One region of the Saccharopolyspora antibiotica genome, then DNA from elsewhere that is predicted to be linked to it. Evidence: riboswitches for the same ligand, from Rfam matches in the RefSeq annotation. Region 1 holds a riboswitch; each other region holds the start of a gene.

Region 1 (5,215 bases):
AGCGTCCGAGCCGCCGGGCAGGGGCACGAAGTGCGCACCGCCATGCAGTCCGCCCACGTGCTCGCCCTGCGCCGCACCCAGGACCTGCTCGGCATGCCCGCCCTCCTCGACGAGCCGGACTCCGACGAAGACCCGCAGACCACGCGCGCGGCGGCGGTGGCGTTGGACGCGCTGCGCCAGGACGTCGCCACCCTGGCCTTCCGGCCGGAAGCCGAACGAGCCGTCGCGGTGCCCGCCCTGAAGGCCGTCGACCAGCTGCTCAGCGGACGCGGCACGGCCAAGATCCCCGACATCCAGTCCACCGGGGCTCCCGCGACCGAGCTGCTGGCGAGCTCGCTGGTCGAGAACGCGCTGCACGCCCGCGCCGCCATCGACCAGACCCTGGGCAACGTCCCGTGGAAGAGCTACTCCATCAACTTCGTGCGCACCGAACGCCTGCGCATCCGCTGATCCCGGGACGACCGGGTCCGCCGCTGGCCGCGTGCGGACCCGGTCGCTCAGGCGGCGCAGCGCATCGCGGATCTCGGCGACCAGTCCTGCCGGATCTTCCCGCAGCCGCTGAGCGGTGATCACGATGACGTGCCAGCCGCACGCCCGGATCCGGCGCAGCCGCCTGCGGTCCGCCTCGTACCGGCGCGGATCGCCGTGCCACGCGCCGTCGTACTCCAGCGCCAGCTTGACGTCCTCGAAGGCGAGGTCCACCCGGGCGATGAACACCCGGCCGTCCCTGATCTCGACCTGCGGCACGGGCCGGAGCCCGTCTCGGACCAGCAGGACGCGCAGCAACGACTCCTGGATCGACTCGGCCCTGCCGTCGAGCAGGGCGAAACCGCGACGTGCCTTGTGGATCCCGTAGTAGCGGCGCGTGCCGAGGAGCTCGGCGAGCCGGCGCTCGCCCAGGACGCCGGCGTGCAGCAGGGCGTCGACGCAGGCCACGCCGTACGGGAGGGAGTAGCGGGCGAGCAGGTCCAGCGCGATCCGCTCGGGTTGCGCCCGGCGGATGCCGTGCCACGGCGCGTGCTCGTCCGGCGCGGTCTGGCGTGCCCAGCAGCGGAGCCCAGCGCGGCGGTTCACGTACCGGTGTCCCGGCACCAGCGCCTCGACCGGGTCCCGCGGGCCGGCCAGCGGGACGCCGAGCAGGGCGGCCGCCGACCTGCCCGTCAGGACCGCGTCCTCGGGCAGGGTGAGCGCGGCCGCGCGGCACTTCAGCTCGTGCGAGGCCGGGGTGTCCGCCGTGGTGTAGATGCCGTGCAGGACGCGGCGGTACTGCGGGCCGCGCAGCCGCGCGTCCGTGACACCGCGCTCGCGGGCTTCGGCCCGGGTGACCAGCGGACCCGGGGCCACCCGCTCATCGGGAGTGGTCATGCCTCCACGGTGCGGAAGATCCCGCTCCGGCGGCAGGGGCAATCCGCACATCTGTGGATGAATCGCCGCCCTGTGGACAACTCACCCCCTCCCGAGGCGCCCTCCACCCAACCGACGGTCCCCCACCAGCTCACCCGCTCGGCCCGGATGCGCGATTTCTCGAGAAATTGCCCACCCGTTGATCTTGGGCTTCCGGGGAGACCGGGGCGAATTCTCGAGAAATCGCGGTTCAGGGGTGGGTGGGGCTGGAAGCTCGCGCCCAGAAGCGTTGCGGAATCCGGCCGGCCGTGGCGGCGAGGCGGCCGGCTTCGACGGCGGAGCGCATGGCAGCGGCCATCCGGGGCGGATCCTGGGCACGGGTGACGGCGCTGGCGAGCAAGACCGCATCGCAACCGAGCTCCATCGCCAGGGCCGCGTCGGAGGCGGTGCCGATACCCGCGTCGAGCACCACCGGCACCGCCGCCCGGGACGTGATCAGCTCGATGTTGTGCGGATTCCGGATCCCGAGCCCGGTGCCGATCGGCGAGCCCAGCGGCATCACCGCAGCGCATCCGACGTCGGCGAGCCGACGGGCCAGCACCGGGTCGTCGTTGGTGTAGGCGAGCACGACGAACCCCTGGTCGACGAGCTGCTCGGCCGCGTCGAGCAGCTCCACCGGATCGGGCAGCAGCGTCTCCTCGTCCGCCACCACCTCCAGCTTCACCCAGTTCGTCTCCAGCGCCTCCCGCGCCAGCTGGGCGGTGAGCACCGCCTCGGCCGCGGTCCGGCACCCCGCCGTGTTCGGCAGCGACTCGATGCCGAGCCTGCCCAGCAGTTCGAGCACCCCGGTGCGCCCGCCCGCGTCAGCGCGGCGCATCGCGACCGTGGTGAGCTCGGTGCCCGAGGCGATCAGCGCGCGCTCCAGCACTGCGAGGTTCGCCGCTCCCCCGGTTCCCGTGATCAGCCGCGAGCCGAACTCCCGGCCCGCGATCACCAGTGGATCGTCCACGTCAGCCTCCCTGCACCGCGGTGAGCACTTCCACGACCGCCCCGTCGCGCAACCGGGTGGCGGGCCAGGAAGCCCTGGGCACCACCGCACCGTCGACGGCGACGGCCACGCCGCGCTCGGCCACCCCGAACTCCGCCAGCACTCCGGCCAGCGTGTCGTCCGCGGTCACCGGTCGCGGCGCACCGTTGATCAGCACTTGCACGGTCGACCTCCTCCGTCGTGTCCCCGCTCCGGATCGACGGCCGCGGGTGGCCGCTGCCCGGCCAGGACCGCGAGCACGGCCTCGGCGGTGATCGGCGCGAGCAGGAACCCGTTGCGGTGGTGGCCGGTCGCGACCAGCACCCCGGGTTCCAGCCACCCGATCAACGGCAGGTTGTCGTGGGTTCCGGGCCGCAACCCGGCGAGGGCCTCGACCAGCTCGTACTCGGCGATCCCCGGCAGCAGCCGTTCGGCGTCCGCCAGCAGGTCTCGCACCCCGCCCGCGGTGACGCCGAGGTCGAAACCGGCGTCGTGCTGGGTCGCGCCGACGACGAGGCCTCGGTCGTCGCGCGGCACCAGGTAGACCTGCCTGCCGTGCACCGGTCCGCGCACGGTCCGGGTGGGAGGTGGCAGCGCCGAGCGGCGCGCGCGCAGCCGCAGCACCTCGCCCTTCACCGGCCGGATCCGGCCGCGCAGCCCGTCGTGCAGCTCGCCGGAGCGCGCCCCAGCGGCGATCACCGCGACGTCGCAGCGCAGCTCTTCGCCATCGAGCTCCACCGCTCCGGGCCGCACCGCGCGCACCCGGCCGTCGCGGAACTCCGCCCCGGCCGCCTCCGCCGCCGAGCGCAGCGCGGCCAGCGCGAGCCGGTTGTCCACGGCCAGGTCCCCGGGCACCGCCAGCCCGCGCCGCACTCCGGGTCCGAGGGAGGGTTCCGCACGGCGCAGCTCCCGCGCGCTGAGCCGGGTGACCTCGCGACCGAGCGAGGCGAGATGCTCGGCGAGCCGGTCCAGGTCGGCGCGGTCGGCCTCGTCCACGGCCACCACGAAGGTCCCCTCCGTGCGCAGGGCGGTGGCGCGCCCGGAATCGCGGACCAGCTCCTCGGCGAAGCCGGGCCAGCGCAGCAGGGACTCGGAGCCGAGCTCCAGGAGTTCTTCCTCGCCGGGCGTCGCCTCGGCGACGGGGGCGAGCATCCCGCCGGCCACCCAGGAAGCGGCGCGTTCCCCGGCGTCGATCACGCGCACGCGGTGCCCCGCGCGCGCGGCCCGCCAAGCCACGGCGAGACCGATGACGCCGCCACCCACGACGGTGACGGCCGACAGCTCAGACATCTGCGCTCCCTGCGCCGGCATGACCCGGATCAGGTTCGACGGTCGGGGCTCGTGCCCCCTCTCAGCCCGGTTGCTCCGGACTCCCGTGCGGACCACCTCCCACCGTACTCATCACCGGGGACGTGGTCAGCAGGCGGCCAGGACCAGCGGGGGCGGGGATACCCTGGGGTCATGCCCGGATTGGACGGTGTCGGCATCCGCACGCGGCTCGCCGAAGCACGGCTGTACCTCTGCACCGACGCGCGCACCGAGCGGGGTGACCTGGCCGAGTTCGTCGAGGCCGCGCTCTCCGGTGGCGTGGACGTGATCCAGCTGCGGGACAAGGGGCGCGACGGCGCTCCGCTGGAGGCGCGCCGGGAGCTCGCGGCGCTGGAGGTGCTCGCGGAGGCGTGCGTGCGGCACGGGGCCCTGCTGGCGGTGAACGACCGCGCGGACGTGGCGCTGGCCGCGGAGGCCGACGTGCTGCACCTGGGCCAGGACGACCTCCCCGTCCCGGTCGCCCGCCGGATCCTCGGCGACGAGATCGCCATCGGCCGCTCCACGCACGACGTGGTGCAGGCCGACGCGGGCGCGACCGAGGCCGGAGTGGACTACTTCTGCACCGGGCCGGTGTGGACGACTCCGACGAAGCCCGGCCGAGAGGCCGCGGGGCCCGCTTTGGTGCGCCACGCGGCGGAGCACCGGGGCCACGGCAGGCCGTGGTTCGCGATCGGCGGCATCGACCACTCCAACCTGCCCGAGGTGGTGGCGGCCGGAGCGGAGCGCATCGTCGTGGTCCGCGCGATCACCGAGGCCGAGGACCCGCGCGCCGCCGCCGAGTCCCTCCGCGCCGGCCTGCCCGACTGACCACCGATCTTGCGATTTCGCGAGAAATCGCGGTGCGACGCGTCGACCCCGGGTGCCGGGCTCCGCGCGGACAACGCCGCGGACCGCGCTCGCGGGGCGGCAATTTCGCGAGAAATCGCGGTACCGCGCGCGGTGACGGCGGCGGGGGAAGAGAGATTTCTTGAGAAATCGCGGAAGCGGGCTGCGCCTCGTGGGGCTGAGGCGCAGCCCGCTCCTGGACCGCTCGGTCACCCGGGAACGAGGGGCGTTCACGGGCGTTCGCCGCGCACCCGGGTTCACCGGGCGCGGGCGGCTCACTGGGTGAGCAGGGTGAGCCCGTAGGCGTCGAGGATCTCGTTGACCGGCTGGAAGTACGTGGTCCCGCCGTTGGTGCAGTCGCCCGAACCGCCGGAGGTCACGCCCTGCGCCTGGTCATCGGACAGCCAGGAGCCGCCCGAGTCACCGGGCTCGGCGCACACGTCGGTGCGGGTGAGGCCTTCGACGCTGCCCTCCGCGTAGTTCACCGTCTGGTTCTTGGCCTCGACGGTGCCGCAGTGCCAGCCGGTGGTGGAACCGGACCGGCAGATCGACGCGCCCTCGGCGGCCTCGGTGGAGCCGCCCACGCCGACGCTGCCGCCCGCGTAGTCGTTCACCAGCGGCTGCGGGGTCTCGCCCGAGGCGACCTCCACGTAGGAGTAGTCGTTGCCGGGGAACGAGGAGCCGGCGAAG
Region 2 (5,215 bases), on a different contig from region 1:
GCGCAGCGAGTTCAGCGCCGCTTCCAGGCCGGTGACCTCCAAGGTCCCGGGCTCTCCGGTGCCCAGCAGCGCGCGGTAGCCGTCCAGCCCCCACCCGTCCCGGGTGGACACCGAGCGGACCAGCAGGGTGGCGATCGGGGTGAGCAGCGCTGCCACCACCAGCAGCGCGAACCCGACGATGATCCGCTCCCCGCCCTGCGGCCGCCGGGCGGTGTCGACGGGGGCGCGCAGCCGCAGCGCGGTCTCCCGGCGGCGCCGCGCGGCGGTGGCCACCAGCAGCGCGGCGAGCACGGCCGCCAGCTGGAGCAGGGACAGCGCGGCGGCACCCGACAGGTCCAGCAGCTGCACGGTGCGCAGGTAGATCTCGGTCTCCAGGGTGCGCAGCGCGCCGCCGCCGAGCACCAGCACCACCCCGAAGCTGGTGGCGCTGAACAGGAAGACCACCGCGGCGGCCGAGCCGAGCGCGGGCAGCAGGGCGGGCAGGGTGACCGAGGTGAACGCCCGCCACCGGCTCGCCCCGAGCGAGCGGGCGGCGTCCTCGGCGCGGCGGTCGAGGTGGCCCCACAGCCCGCTCACCGTGCGGGCGACGACGGCCACGTTGAAGAAGGCGTTCGCCAGCACGATCGCGCTCACCCCCGCCTCGGCGCCGAACAGCGCCCGGAACGCCATCCCCACCACGATCGTCGGGAGCACGAACGGCACGGTCACCACGACCCGCAGGAGCCCGCGGCCGGGGATCGCGAGCCGCGCCAGCACGTAGGCCAGCGGCATCCCGGCCAGCAGCGCGACGGCGGTGGACGCGGCGGCCTGCCCGAGGGTGAACCCGACCAGCCGCCAGGTCGCCGCCTCGGCCAGAACCGGCCCGGCGCCGCCCAGCCCGAGCCCGATGATCGCGGCGACGGGCCAGGCGAAGAACAGCCCGAGGAACCCGAGCACGACCGCCGCGGCGAGCGCGGCGGGCAGTCTGCCGCTCATCCCCGGATCAGCGTCCGCCACTCGTCGACCCACCGGTCCCGGTTGCGCTCCACCTCGGCGGCGGGCAGCTCGGTGGGACGCGGGGGCAGGGGGGCGCTGGTCTCCCAGCCGGGCGGCAGCGCGATCCCCTCCACCGCCGGGTACACGTACATCTGCTCGGCGACCTGGCCCTGGAACTCGGGCGAGAGCAGGAAGTCCACGACCTCCCGCGCCGCCTCCGGGTCCTTCGCGCCGGTCAGCACCCCGGCGTACTCGACCTGCCGGTAGCACCCGTCGAGCAGCGCCCGGGTGCGCGGCCGGCCCGCCTCGTCCACCTCGGCGGCGGGCGAGGAGGCGTAGGAGAGCACGATCGGCCGCGGCCCCTGCCCGGTGGAGCCGGAGAAGTCCTGGTTGTAGGCCTCTTCCCACCCGGAGGAGAGCTTCGCCCCGTTCGCGGTGAGCTGGCGCCAGTAGTCCTGCCAGCCGGGCTCGCCGAAGGTGGCGATGGTGCCGAGCAGGAAGGCCAGTCCCGGGGAGGAGGTCGTCGGGTCGGGCAGCGCGACCAGGTCGCGGTACCGCGGGTCCGTGAGGTCGCGCAGCGTCGCGGGCTCCGGCACCCGGTGTTCGGCGAACCAGCGGGTGTCGACGTTGAGGCAGACGTCGGCCACGTCGACCGCGGTGAGCCGGTGCTGCTGGTCCTGCGCGTAGCGCTGCGGGCCGCGATCGGCCGCGTCGGGCCGGTAGGGCTCGAACACGTCGGCCGAGAGAGCCCTGGAGGCGAAGGTGGAGTCCACCCCGTAGGCCACGTCGCCGAGGGGGGCCGCCTGGGACAGCGCCAGCTTGTTCGTCAGCTCCCCCGCGTCGCCGCTGTTGCGCACCTCCAGGTGGATGCCGCTGCGCCGCTCGAAATCGGCGAGCGCGGCGGGATCGGCGGCGAACGAGTCGTGCGCGACCAGGGTGACGGTGCGCGCCCCGGATTCCGGTTCGCCGCTGCCGATGAGCGAGCACCCGGTGGTGAGCGAGGCGATCGCGAGGGCGGCGACCCAGCGCGGATATCGGTTCAACGGTCCTCCCGAGCAGCACAGCGGCAACGGCCACGCGTGCAACGTCGAGCTGATCGCGACACCTCCCTGCGCCGGCATGATCCGGTTCAGGTGCGGACGGTCGAGGGGCTTCGCCCCTCCTCTCAGCCCAGCGCGCTGGACTCCCGTGGCCCCGGAAGTCTACGTGCCGCCACTCGGCCGGGGGCCGACGGTCGCATCGGGGCCCGTCGAGGCCCACCATGGAGGCATGACCGAACTGCTGAACGACGCGCAGGTCGCCGAGGCGCTGTCCCGGCTGCCGGAGTGGGCCCAGGAGGGCTCCACCATCACGAGGGCGGTGGAGTTCGCGAGCTTCCCGCAGGCCATCCAGGCCGTGAACCGGATCGCGGAGATCGCCGAGAGCGAGAACCACCACCCCGACTTCGACGTCCGCTGGCGCACGCTCCGCTTCGCGCTCTCCACGCACTCCGAGGGCGGCATCACGGCCAAGGACATCACCATGGCCGAGGAGATCGACGGCGTCGTCGACGCCCTCACCTGAGCCTCAGCCCAGCAGCTCCGCTGCTTCGGCGGCGCAACCCCAGGACAGCGCCACTCCGGCTCCGGAGTGGCCGTAGTTGTGCACGACGGTGGCGCCGCCGATCCGCTCGACCTCCAGCCGGACCGCTTCGCGCCCGGGGCGCAGCCCCACCTGCTGACCGAGCACCTCGGCCCCGGCGAGTCGCGGTTCGGCCTGGGCGCACCGGCGCAGGATCGCGGCGCCGGTCGCCCGGTCCGGCACCCGCGACCAGTCGTGCTCGACGGCGACCCCACCGAGGACGACGCGGTCGCCGTGCGGGAACCACGCGGTGAACTCCTCCGCCCCGCCCACCTCGACGAAGTACTCGTCGAGGCCCGGGTTGCGCACGATGACGTGCTGGCCGCGCACCGGTCGCACCCCCGGGTCGCCGACGAGTTCGCGCGCGCCGACCCCGGTGCAGTCGACGATCCGGCTGGCCTCCTCGACCGCCTCGGCCAGCGACGAGACCGGGCTCAGCAGCAGCTCGCCACCCGCCGCGAGGAAGCGGCCGGTCAGGTGTTCCAGGTAGCGGGGCATGTCGATCAGCGGGGCGGTCGCCCGGTAGCCGGAGCGGAAGCCCTCCGGGAGCTCGCCGGGGGTGCAGGGCCGCAGGTCGGGCAGCAGCAGCGCCTCGGGCGGCACCTGGTCCCCGAGGTCGACGCGGGCGGCCATCCGCCCGGCGGCGAGGTGCACCCCGGTGCTCTCGTCGGCCGCGAGGGCGACGAGCCTCGGGTAGCTGTCCGCCACCCAGCGCCGCACCCGCTCGGCGGGTCGCAGCAGCGCCGGCCCCCACATCGCGCCGGCGACCGCGGAGGTGGTCTCCGCGGGGCGCTGGTCGGTCCGGACGCGCACCGGCACCCCGCTTTCGGCGAGGGTCACGGCGGTGCTGAGGCCGATGACCCCGGCACCGATGACCAGGACTCGCTCGATGGTGGCCATCCTCCGCACGCTAGCAGCGCCGTCCGCCGCGCACGGGTCAGCCGTTCCCGCGTTCGCGCGAACTAGTCCTCGAGAATGGTGATCGATCCGGTGCCGCCGCAGTTTCCACAACCCTTGCCGTTGCAGTCCCCGCAGGTCGAGGTGATGTGCCGCATGGGCACAACCTAAATCGAGCAGGAATGGCGTGCGAATCATGCGAGCGCCCGCTCCGGCCGCCCCTGACCGCCGCCTCTTCACCCGAGCGGGAGAGCGCTCGTGCGCCGCGGCGGCGCGCCCTCCCCCCAGCACCGAGCGCGCTGCGGGCATGACATCTGTCAGCCCCGAACCGTGCGATGTGCGCGCGATCCCGTGTTCGGCCGCACTGCCGGGCGTTCACGGGCCGAATTAGCGTTTCCGGCATGAGGCCCCACGACAGCCACGATGCGCCCACCCAGCCCGCCCGCGCGATCGGCGCGTTCGGTCCGGCTCCGGGCGGAGGGGCCGCGGAACTTCCCGGCCAGGTCGCTTCCGGAGGCGGGCGGGGCCCGGTGCCACCGGGCGTGGAGTACCACCGGGTGTTCGCGGGGGAGAAGCGTCGGATCGGGCGCGGGATCCTGGCGATGATCCTCCTGCTGGCGGGCCTGGTCGCGTTCCCCACCGTCCTCGGCCGGGCTGCCGCGCTTCTCGACGTGCAGTGGGGCAACACGCCGCCGAGCCTGCCCGGCGGGACGGACTACACCCCGCTGTACAACGCCACGAGCATGTTCTCGCTGGCCTTGCTGGTCCCGTGGAGCATGTGCATCCAGCGATGGCTGTACGGCGTGCCGTGGAGCTCGCTGCACTCGGTGGTGTCGCGCTTCCGGTTCGACGTGTTCGGCCGGGCGCTGCTGTTCTTCGGCCCCGTCCTGGTGCTCGTGCAGGTGATCAGCGTCCTGGTCACGCCCGGTCAGGAGACGAGCTGGTCGCGGGCTGATCTGATCGGGGTGACGCTGGGCGTGCTCCTGCTGACACCGCTGCAGGCGGCGGGTGAGGAGTACGGGGTGCGCGGGCTGGTGTTCCGGGTCCTCGGGAGCTGGGCGCGCGGGCGCCGGGCCGGACTCGTGGTCGGGGTGCTGGTCTCCAGCGCGCTGTTCACGGCGCTGCACGCTTCGACCGATCCCTACATCGTCCTGTGGTACCTGGTGTGGTGGTCCGGGCTGGCCCTGATCACCTGGCGCACCGGTGGCCTCGAAGTCGCCGTCGTCGTGCACGCGGTGATCAACACGGTGTCCCTCGCCATGGCGCCGCTGGTGCGCGCGGACCTGGCCGCCGAGCTGGGAGACCGGTCGGCCGGTGCGGTGTCGGCCTACCAGCTGGTGCCCACGCTCACGATCGTCCTGATCACCGCTGCGGTGTGGTGGTGCACCCGCCGGACCGGACCCGCGCGAACGCCGGCCGCTCGCCTCGACCAGCCGAACGCGCGGCCGGGCCAGGTGCCTGCCCGATGACGCGGGTCCTGGGCGATCGTCCGCTGCCCGGGGCTGAGAAGTTCGAGACCTTCGCGCGCTGGTGCACGTACAGCGCGGTGGCGCTCCCGATCACCACCTTCCTCGGCAGCGCGCTGCTCGTGCGGGGCCCGATCGCGGTGGCCCCGCTGCCGCAAGCAGTCGTCTTCGGCCTCGTGCTCGCGCTCACCGGCGGCAGCATCGTCGTCTCCCGGTGGAGCATCGACTCCGCGATCGGGGTCGAACGCGCGTTGCCC
Region 3 (5,215 bases), on a different contig from region 1:
TCCGGTTTAACTACTCATCAGTAGATAATGCCTCGGGGAACGGCGGAGGGGAAGGGTTCAGCGTTCCGGAACGACCCGCCCCGGTGTGGCGGCGGAGACCACGGCGTCCCGGAGCGCCGCCCGCAGCCGGCCCGCCTCCAATGGTGCCAGCACCGCGGTCTCCCCGGGCGGGGCGACGAGCACCACGTTGCCCTGGTTCACGTAGACCCCGACCTGGCGCCGCCTGCCCGCGACGTCCCGGCAACTGATCTCCCACTGCTCGCCGTCGATCATGCGAACTCCTCCCTAGGCGCGGAGCGCGTCCGTCCCCGCGCCCCTCGGTGTGAGATGCCTCAGGGTCACCGATGTGACGGATGTTCGCATGATTAATCGTGGAATTTTTTGGCGCGACGGAGATCAGGTATCGAGGACTCTGTCAAGCGGCCGAACGTGGGTCGGGCGGCCGGCGTGCGCCTGGGACACTGCGATCATGGCTGGTTACGACGCGCTGCTGTGGCGCGCGCTGCACCGGGTGCTGCTGGTGCTCGCGATCGGGGTCCTCGGGCTGCTGCTCGGGCTCGGGCACGCCCCGACCCGGACGGATTCCCTGCTGGGAGCGCTCGTGGTGGCGCTGGTCGTGCTGCCGGTCGCGGTCGCGGTGCGGCGGATGACGCCGGTGGCCAGGAGCAACCTCCGGCAGGTGCCGCGGCACCGGCCGCTGATGGCGGTGACGGCCGGGTTGCTGGGGCTCGTCCTGCTGCTGGTGACCTGGTGGACCGTGCGCAACGCCGTGCTGCCGGGTTCGCTTTCGCCGTTGGCCCTGGCGTTGGTCGGCGTCGTGCTCGCGGCCGCCGCGGCGCTGCTGCACCGGGCGCCCCGGCGCCGGAGGTGATCCGGGGCCGAGAACGACGAAGCCGCTGCCCTCGGGGGAGGAGCAGCGGCTCGGTGCGCGAGGAGGCCTCAGACGGAGCGGAGGACGAGCCCGGTCGGCTCGGCGGTGAAGGTCAGCGCGCCCTCGAACGCGGCGATCGGCAGCTCGTCGCGGACCAGCCGGTGCGGCGCGTCGACCGTCTCGACCCGGACCTCGCCCGCGGCGAAGGTCTGCTCGGCGAAGTCGGGTCCGGCCAGCCGGACCTCCAGGCGCTGTTCCCGCAGGGTGACCGCGACGGAACCACCGGGGACCGAGAGCGGCTCACCGTCGGCGGTGACGACCAGGCTGCCCTCGCCGTCCGCTTCGGGCCGGACCGCCACGTGCGAGAGCGCGACGTCGCGCGCGCCCTCGGCGCCGGTGACGCCGATGACGTCCCGGGAGGAGTCGCCCGACTCGCCGGCGCTGGGGACCAGCAGCGGGGCGCGCAGCTTGGCGGCCAACCGGTGCGGCTGCCAGGAACCGGAGCCGATCAGGTTCACCACCGAGCTGATCTCGGTGCCGGCGAGCAACCGCTCGCTGCCCACCGCCGGGGTGATCTCGATGGCCGCGGCGCCGCGCTCCTCCAGCAGCTCGCGCAGCGCCTTGGCGCGCAGCCTGCTGTTGCGGTCGAACCCGCGGGTGATCGCAACGGCTCCGGACGCGCCGCCTCGCGCCGCCGCGTCGGCGAGACCGGCCAGGGGGGCCCAGACCTGCGCCGGATCCGGCCGGGACGAGCGGCGGGAACGGGTGGGTCGGGGGGCGTCGGCAGTGGTGTCCATTGCATCAACTCTAATCCGCCACCGAGGGTCGCCTCACCAGGTGATCACCCGTCAGCGGTGTGACATCGCTCGCCCTCAGGCGTCCCAGGTGGTGACCACGAGATCCCGATCGAGGGCCAGCTGTTCCTCGACCTGGTGCTCGCACTCGGCGCAACGCTGCGTGATGCGACGGCTCGACGGCTCCTTGCTCGCGGGCCAGGTCTCGTGCGGGAGCTTGATCGTTTTCGAGCAGAGCGCGGAGACGGGGTCGCCGGCGGGTCTGGCACCGGGGCGCACCGTGATCGCGTGCCGGACGCGCTGGCCCGCGCCGACGATCCACCACACGTGCTCTTGATCGGGGAACACTGCCGTCCCACCCCCATGCCTTTCAGGACGCCCGCCGCGCGGGGCCGCCCGGCTTCGGTCCGTTGGCCGGATCTCGAACTCTAGACGGACGAGCCCCCGCCCACGTTGCATTCGCGGGGGCGGCCGATTCCCCGGCCGCGCGGCTCCGAGCGGGTTGCCGGGACTGTTCAGCCGTACGGTCTCGCCCCGGCGCTGCTGGCGAGCTGCGCCGCTCGCAGCAGGTCCGGGAGCGGAAGGTTCACTTGTGGTGAGAAGGATCACCGCCCATGCTGGGCCCTTCGCCGCGCCGGACGCTGGAGGGGAACGCCGTGACGGACCTGCACTTCCCCCGCCCGCGCGCGGACCCGCACGAGCCGGGGGAGCTGCTCCGCTGGCTGGCGGCCGACGGGGAGCGGGTGCGCGGCGGGGAAGCGGTCGCGGAGGTCCGGGCTGACGGCCGGACCCGGGCGGTGCTGGCTCCCGCCTCGGGCACCCTCTGGTGGCAGGGCCGGGCGGGCGAGCGGTTCACCCCGGGCTCGATCATCGGCCTGGTCGAGTGAGTCGGGGCCGCTGGCCGCGGCGGAGCTGGTTGCTAGGTTGGGAGCAGTGACGCGGGGTGCCCGGCGAGCGGCCGGGCTGAGAGCAGACCCGTCGAACCTGACCTAGTTCGTGCTAGCGGAGGGACGTCACCGACGTGACCGTTCGTGCTGCCCGCCCCGAGCAATCCGGGCGGATCCCCAACGTCCTGAGCATCGCCGGCACCGACCCCAGCGGTGGTGCCGGGATCCAGGCCGACCTCAAGTCCTTCTCCGCCAACGGCGCCTACGGCACGGCCGTGGCGACCGCCCTGGTGGCGCAGACCACCACCGGCGTCGCCGAGGTGCGGGAGGTGCCGCCGGAGTTCGTGACCGCCCAGCTGAACACCTTGCTCGACGACGTGCGGGTGGACGCGGTCAAGATCGGGATGCTGGCGAACGCCGGGGTCATCCGCGCGGTGGTCGCGGCGCTGGACCGCTACGCCCCGCCGCACGTGGTGCTGGACCCGGTGATGGTGGCCAAGAGCGGGCACCGGCTGCTGGCCGACGAGGCGGTCGCGGTGCTGCGCGACGAGTTGCTGCCCCGCGTCGACCTGATCACCCCGAACCTGCCGGAGGCGGCGGACCTGCTCGGTGAGCCCGAGGTCGCGGACTCCGCCGGGATGGCGGCGCAGGCCGAACGACTGGCGGGGCTGGGGGCGCGGCGGGTGCTGCTCAAGGGCGGGCACCTGCGGGAGCCGAGCAGCGTCGACCTGTTCCGCGGTGACGGCGGCGTCGAGTTGCTGCGCCGGGAGCGGGTCGAGACGACCAGCGATCACGGCACCGGGTGCACGCTCTCGGCGGCGGTGGCCGCGCTGCGCCCGCGCTCGCCGGACTGGATCTCGGCGGTGCGGGAGGCCAAGACCTACCTGACCGAGGCCCTGCGGGCGGCGGAGCGGCTCGACGTGGGACGGGGGCACGGGCCCGTGCACCACTTCCACCGCTGGTGGTGAGGCGCCGGATCGGGTTGTGCCGCAGCGGGTTCCGGGGTTCTCAAGATCAACTATTGGGCTCCGGTCCCGCCGCGATGACCACCTGCTGAGACGACTCGAAGATCGTGATCAGGAGCACTTTCGGGTGGTGTTAACGAACACCCTCCGCCGCGACGATGAGGTCCACGACACGTTCGTTCGGCGTGCTCGGTCGTGGGGCGGCGGCGTCCCACCGCGCGGGGTTCGGTGGCCTTGACTACGGGAATTTCCATTCTGATCATGCTGGCGGGGATGCTGGTGCCGGTGCTGGCGGCCGCCCCCTTCTACATCGCGGACCGCAGGCGCGAAGCGGCCGCCGCGCAGGCCGATGCCGAGGCCGAACAACCGGTGGCCGAGATCCACGTGCTGCACCCGGAGGCTCCGAGCCGGCAGCTTCCGGAGGAGGGCCGGGCGGCGGCCTGAGCCGCCGCCCGTTCCGGGCTCAGTCGCCGTAGATCGACCAGGCCAGCTTCGACTTGGCCTCCTGCAGCGCGGTGAGCGTGGACTGCTCGTAGCCGCCCTCCGTCGGGGACGGCGGCACCTGCAGCCCCTCGCTGAGCCCCCAGCCGGAACCGCGCTGGATCAACGACCGGTGCTTGTTCGTGTAGTACCCGGAGTTGATCGACACGGCCACCCCGTGCGCCCCCGCCGCGGCGGCCATCAGGTGCATGTGGAACCGGGTCGACAGCCAGCGCTGCCCCGCCTTGGCGGGCAGGCCTTGGTCCATGATCTCGGAGAAGGCGTAGAAGCGGGAACCGGGCAGGTCGTGCTCCACGAGCGCGAAGACCTCCCGGTCCACCCGCGGGATCCCCTCGACGATCCCGACCTGTTCGGGACGCACGTCCCACGAGCGCAGGGTGTCCAGCAGGAATCCGGCCAGCGCGGGCACCGTCACGTCCAGCAGGTCCGACTGCAGGCAGATCATCACCTCCGGCGCGTCGTCGTCGGAGGAGTACAGGTCCGGCTCGATGCCGAAGAACATGTCGTCCCCGGTGGCGGTGAGCTGGCCGGCGGAGCTGAGCAGCTCGGCCGAGGGCTCGTCCCGCACGTCGATCAGCTCGAACTGCGAGGCCAGGTTCCGCACGAGCGGCCGCGCCTCCTCCGGCGTCGGCCACAGGCCCATCCCCGTCAGCACGGCGCGCCCGCCGGAGCGGCGCGCGGCGGCGACCGCGCCCGCCAGCAGGCCGTAGTGCCGCGGCCAGATCCCGTTGACGAACCCACCGCCGATGATGTGCACCAGGTCGGCGCGGGCGGCCAGCTCGATCCCCGCGAGCCAGTGCGGCGCCAGCCCCGGGTTGATCATGGCGTGCTGCACGAACGACGCCACGTCCCAGGGCTCGTCGGAGGGCGCGGACCAGCACAGCCGCCAGAGCGTGTCGGTGAACCGCACGTGCGGGTGCAGGTGCCCGAGCAGCACCTCGCTGGGACCGGGGTTCGGGCAGTCCAGCCACACCTCGCTGTCCGGGGCGACCTGGGCGAGGTACTTCAGCCACGTCGCGGCGATCAGCTCGTCACCGTAGTTCGGGTTCCCGGTCGTGCCGACCAGGTACAGGGTGGGTGATGTTGCGGAACTGGTCACTGGAGCTCTCCACCGGTCGGGGTCGCGGCTGCGCGCGCAGGCGCCGAACCTAACAACACGGTGCGCGCCACCCGGCCCGGAGGCATCCCGGCCGCCCG

Evidence for each region. A riboswitch is a leader RNA that binds a small molecule or an ion and turns the genes downstream of it on or off. The one in region 1 is predicted to bind thiamine pyrophosphate.
Region 2: linked by a shared signal. The riboswitch ahead of ACL03H_RS11920 (thiamine ABC transporter substrate-binding protein) and the one ahead of thiO (glycine oxidase ThiO) in region 1 are both predicted to bind thiamine pyrophosphate.
Region 3: linked by a shared signal. The riboswitch ahead of thiD (bifunctional hydroxymethylpyrimidine kinase/phosphomethylpyrimidine kinase) and the one ahead of thiO (glycine oxidase ThiO) in region 1 are both predicted to bind thiamine pyrophosphate.

What each region holds. Positions count from the first base shown of each region.
Region 1 is NZ_JBJZOI010000005.1:86,926-92,140, reverse strand. Features, by position in the region: gene ACL03H_RS04940 (FUSC family protein) at 1-450, shown strand, start outside; gene thiG (thiazole synthase) at 1,595-2,353, opposite strand; gene thiS (sulfur carrier protein ThiS) at 2,355-2,555, opposite strand; gene thiO (glycine oxidase ThiO) at 2,543-3,661, opposite strand; TPP riboswitch at 3,651-3,758, opposite strand; gene thiE (thiamine phosphate synthase) at 3,833-4,507, shown strand; gene ACL03H_RS04915 (alpha-lytic protease prodomain-containing protein) at 4,801-5,215, opposite strand, start outside.
Region 2 is NZ_JBJZOI010000012.1:57,168-62,382, forward strand. Features, by position in the region: gene ACL03H_RS11915 (ABC transporter permease) at 1-975, opposite strand, end outside; gene ACL03H_RS11920 (thiamine ABC transporter substrate-binding protein) at 972-2,018, opposite strand; TPP riboswitch at 2,065-2,175, opposite strand; gene ACL03H_RS11925 (4a-hydroxytetrahydrobiopterin dehydratase) at 2,245-2,538, shown strand; gene ACL03H_RS11930 (FAD-dependent oxidoreductase) at 2,542-3,495, opposite strand; gene ACL03H_RS11935 (CPBP family intramembrane glutamic endopeptidase) at 3,894-4,961, shown strand; gene ACL03H_RS11940 (sensor histidine kinase) at 4,958-5,215, shown strand, end outside.
Region 3 is NZ_JBJZOI010000014.1:114,088-119,302, reverse strand. Features, by position in the region: gene ACL03H_RS13790 (hypothetical protein) at 58-273, opposite strand; gene ACL03H_RS13785 (hypothetical protein) at 470-871, shown strand; gene ACL03H_RS13780 (hypothetical protein) at 940-1,668, opposite strand; gene ACL03H_RS13775 (hypothetical protein) at 1,744-2,013, opposite strand; gene ACL03H_RS13770 (biotin attachment protein) at 2,280-2,552, shown strand; TPP riboswitch at 2,595-2,693, shown strand; gene thiD (bifunctional hydroxymethylpyrimidine kinase/phosphomethylpyrimidine kinase) at 2,687-3,520, shown strand; gene ACL03H_RS13760 (hypothetical protein) at 3,752-3,961, shown strand; gene ACL03H_RS13755 (polysaccharide pyruvyl transferase family protein) at 3,981-5,117, opposite strand.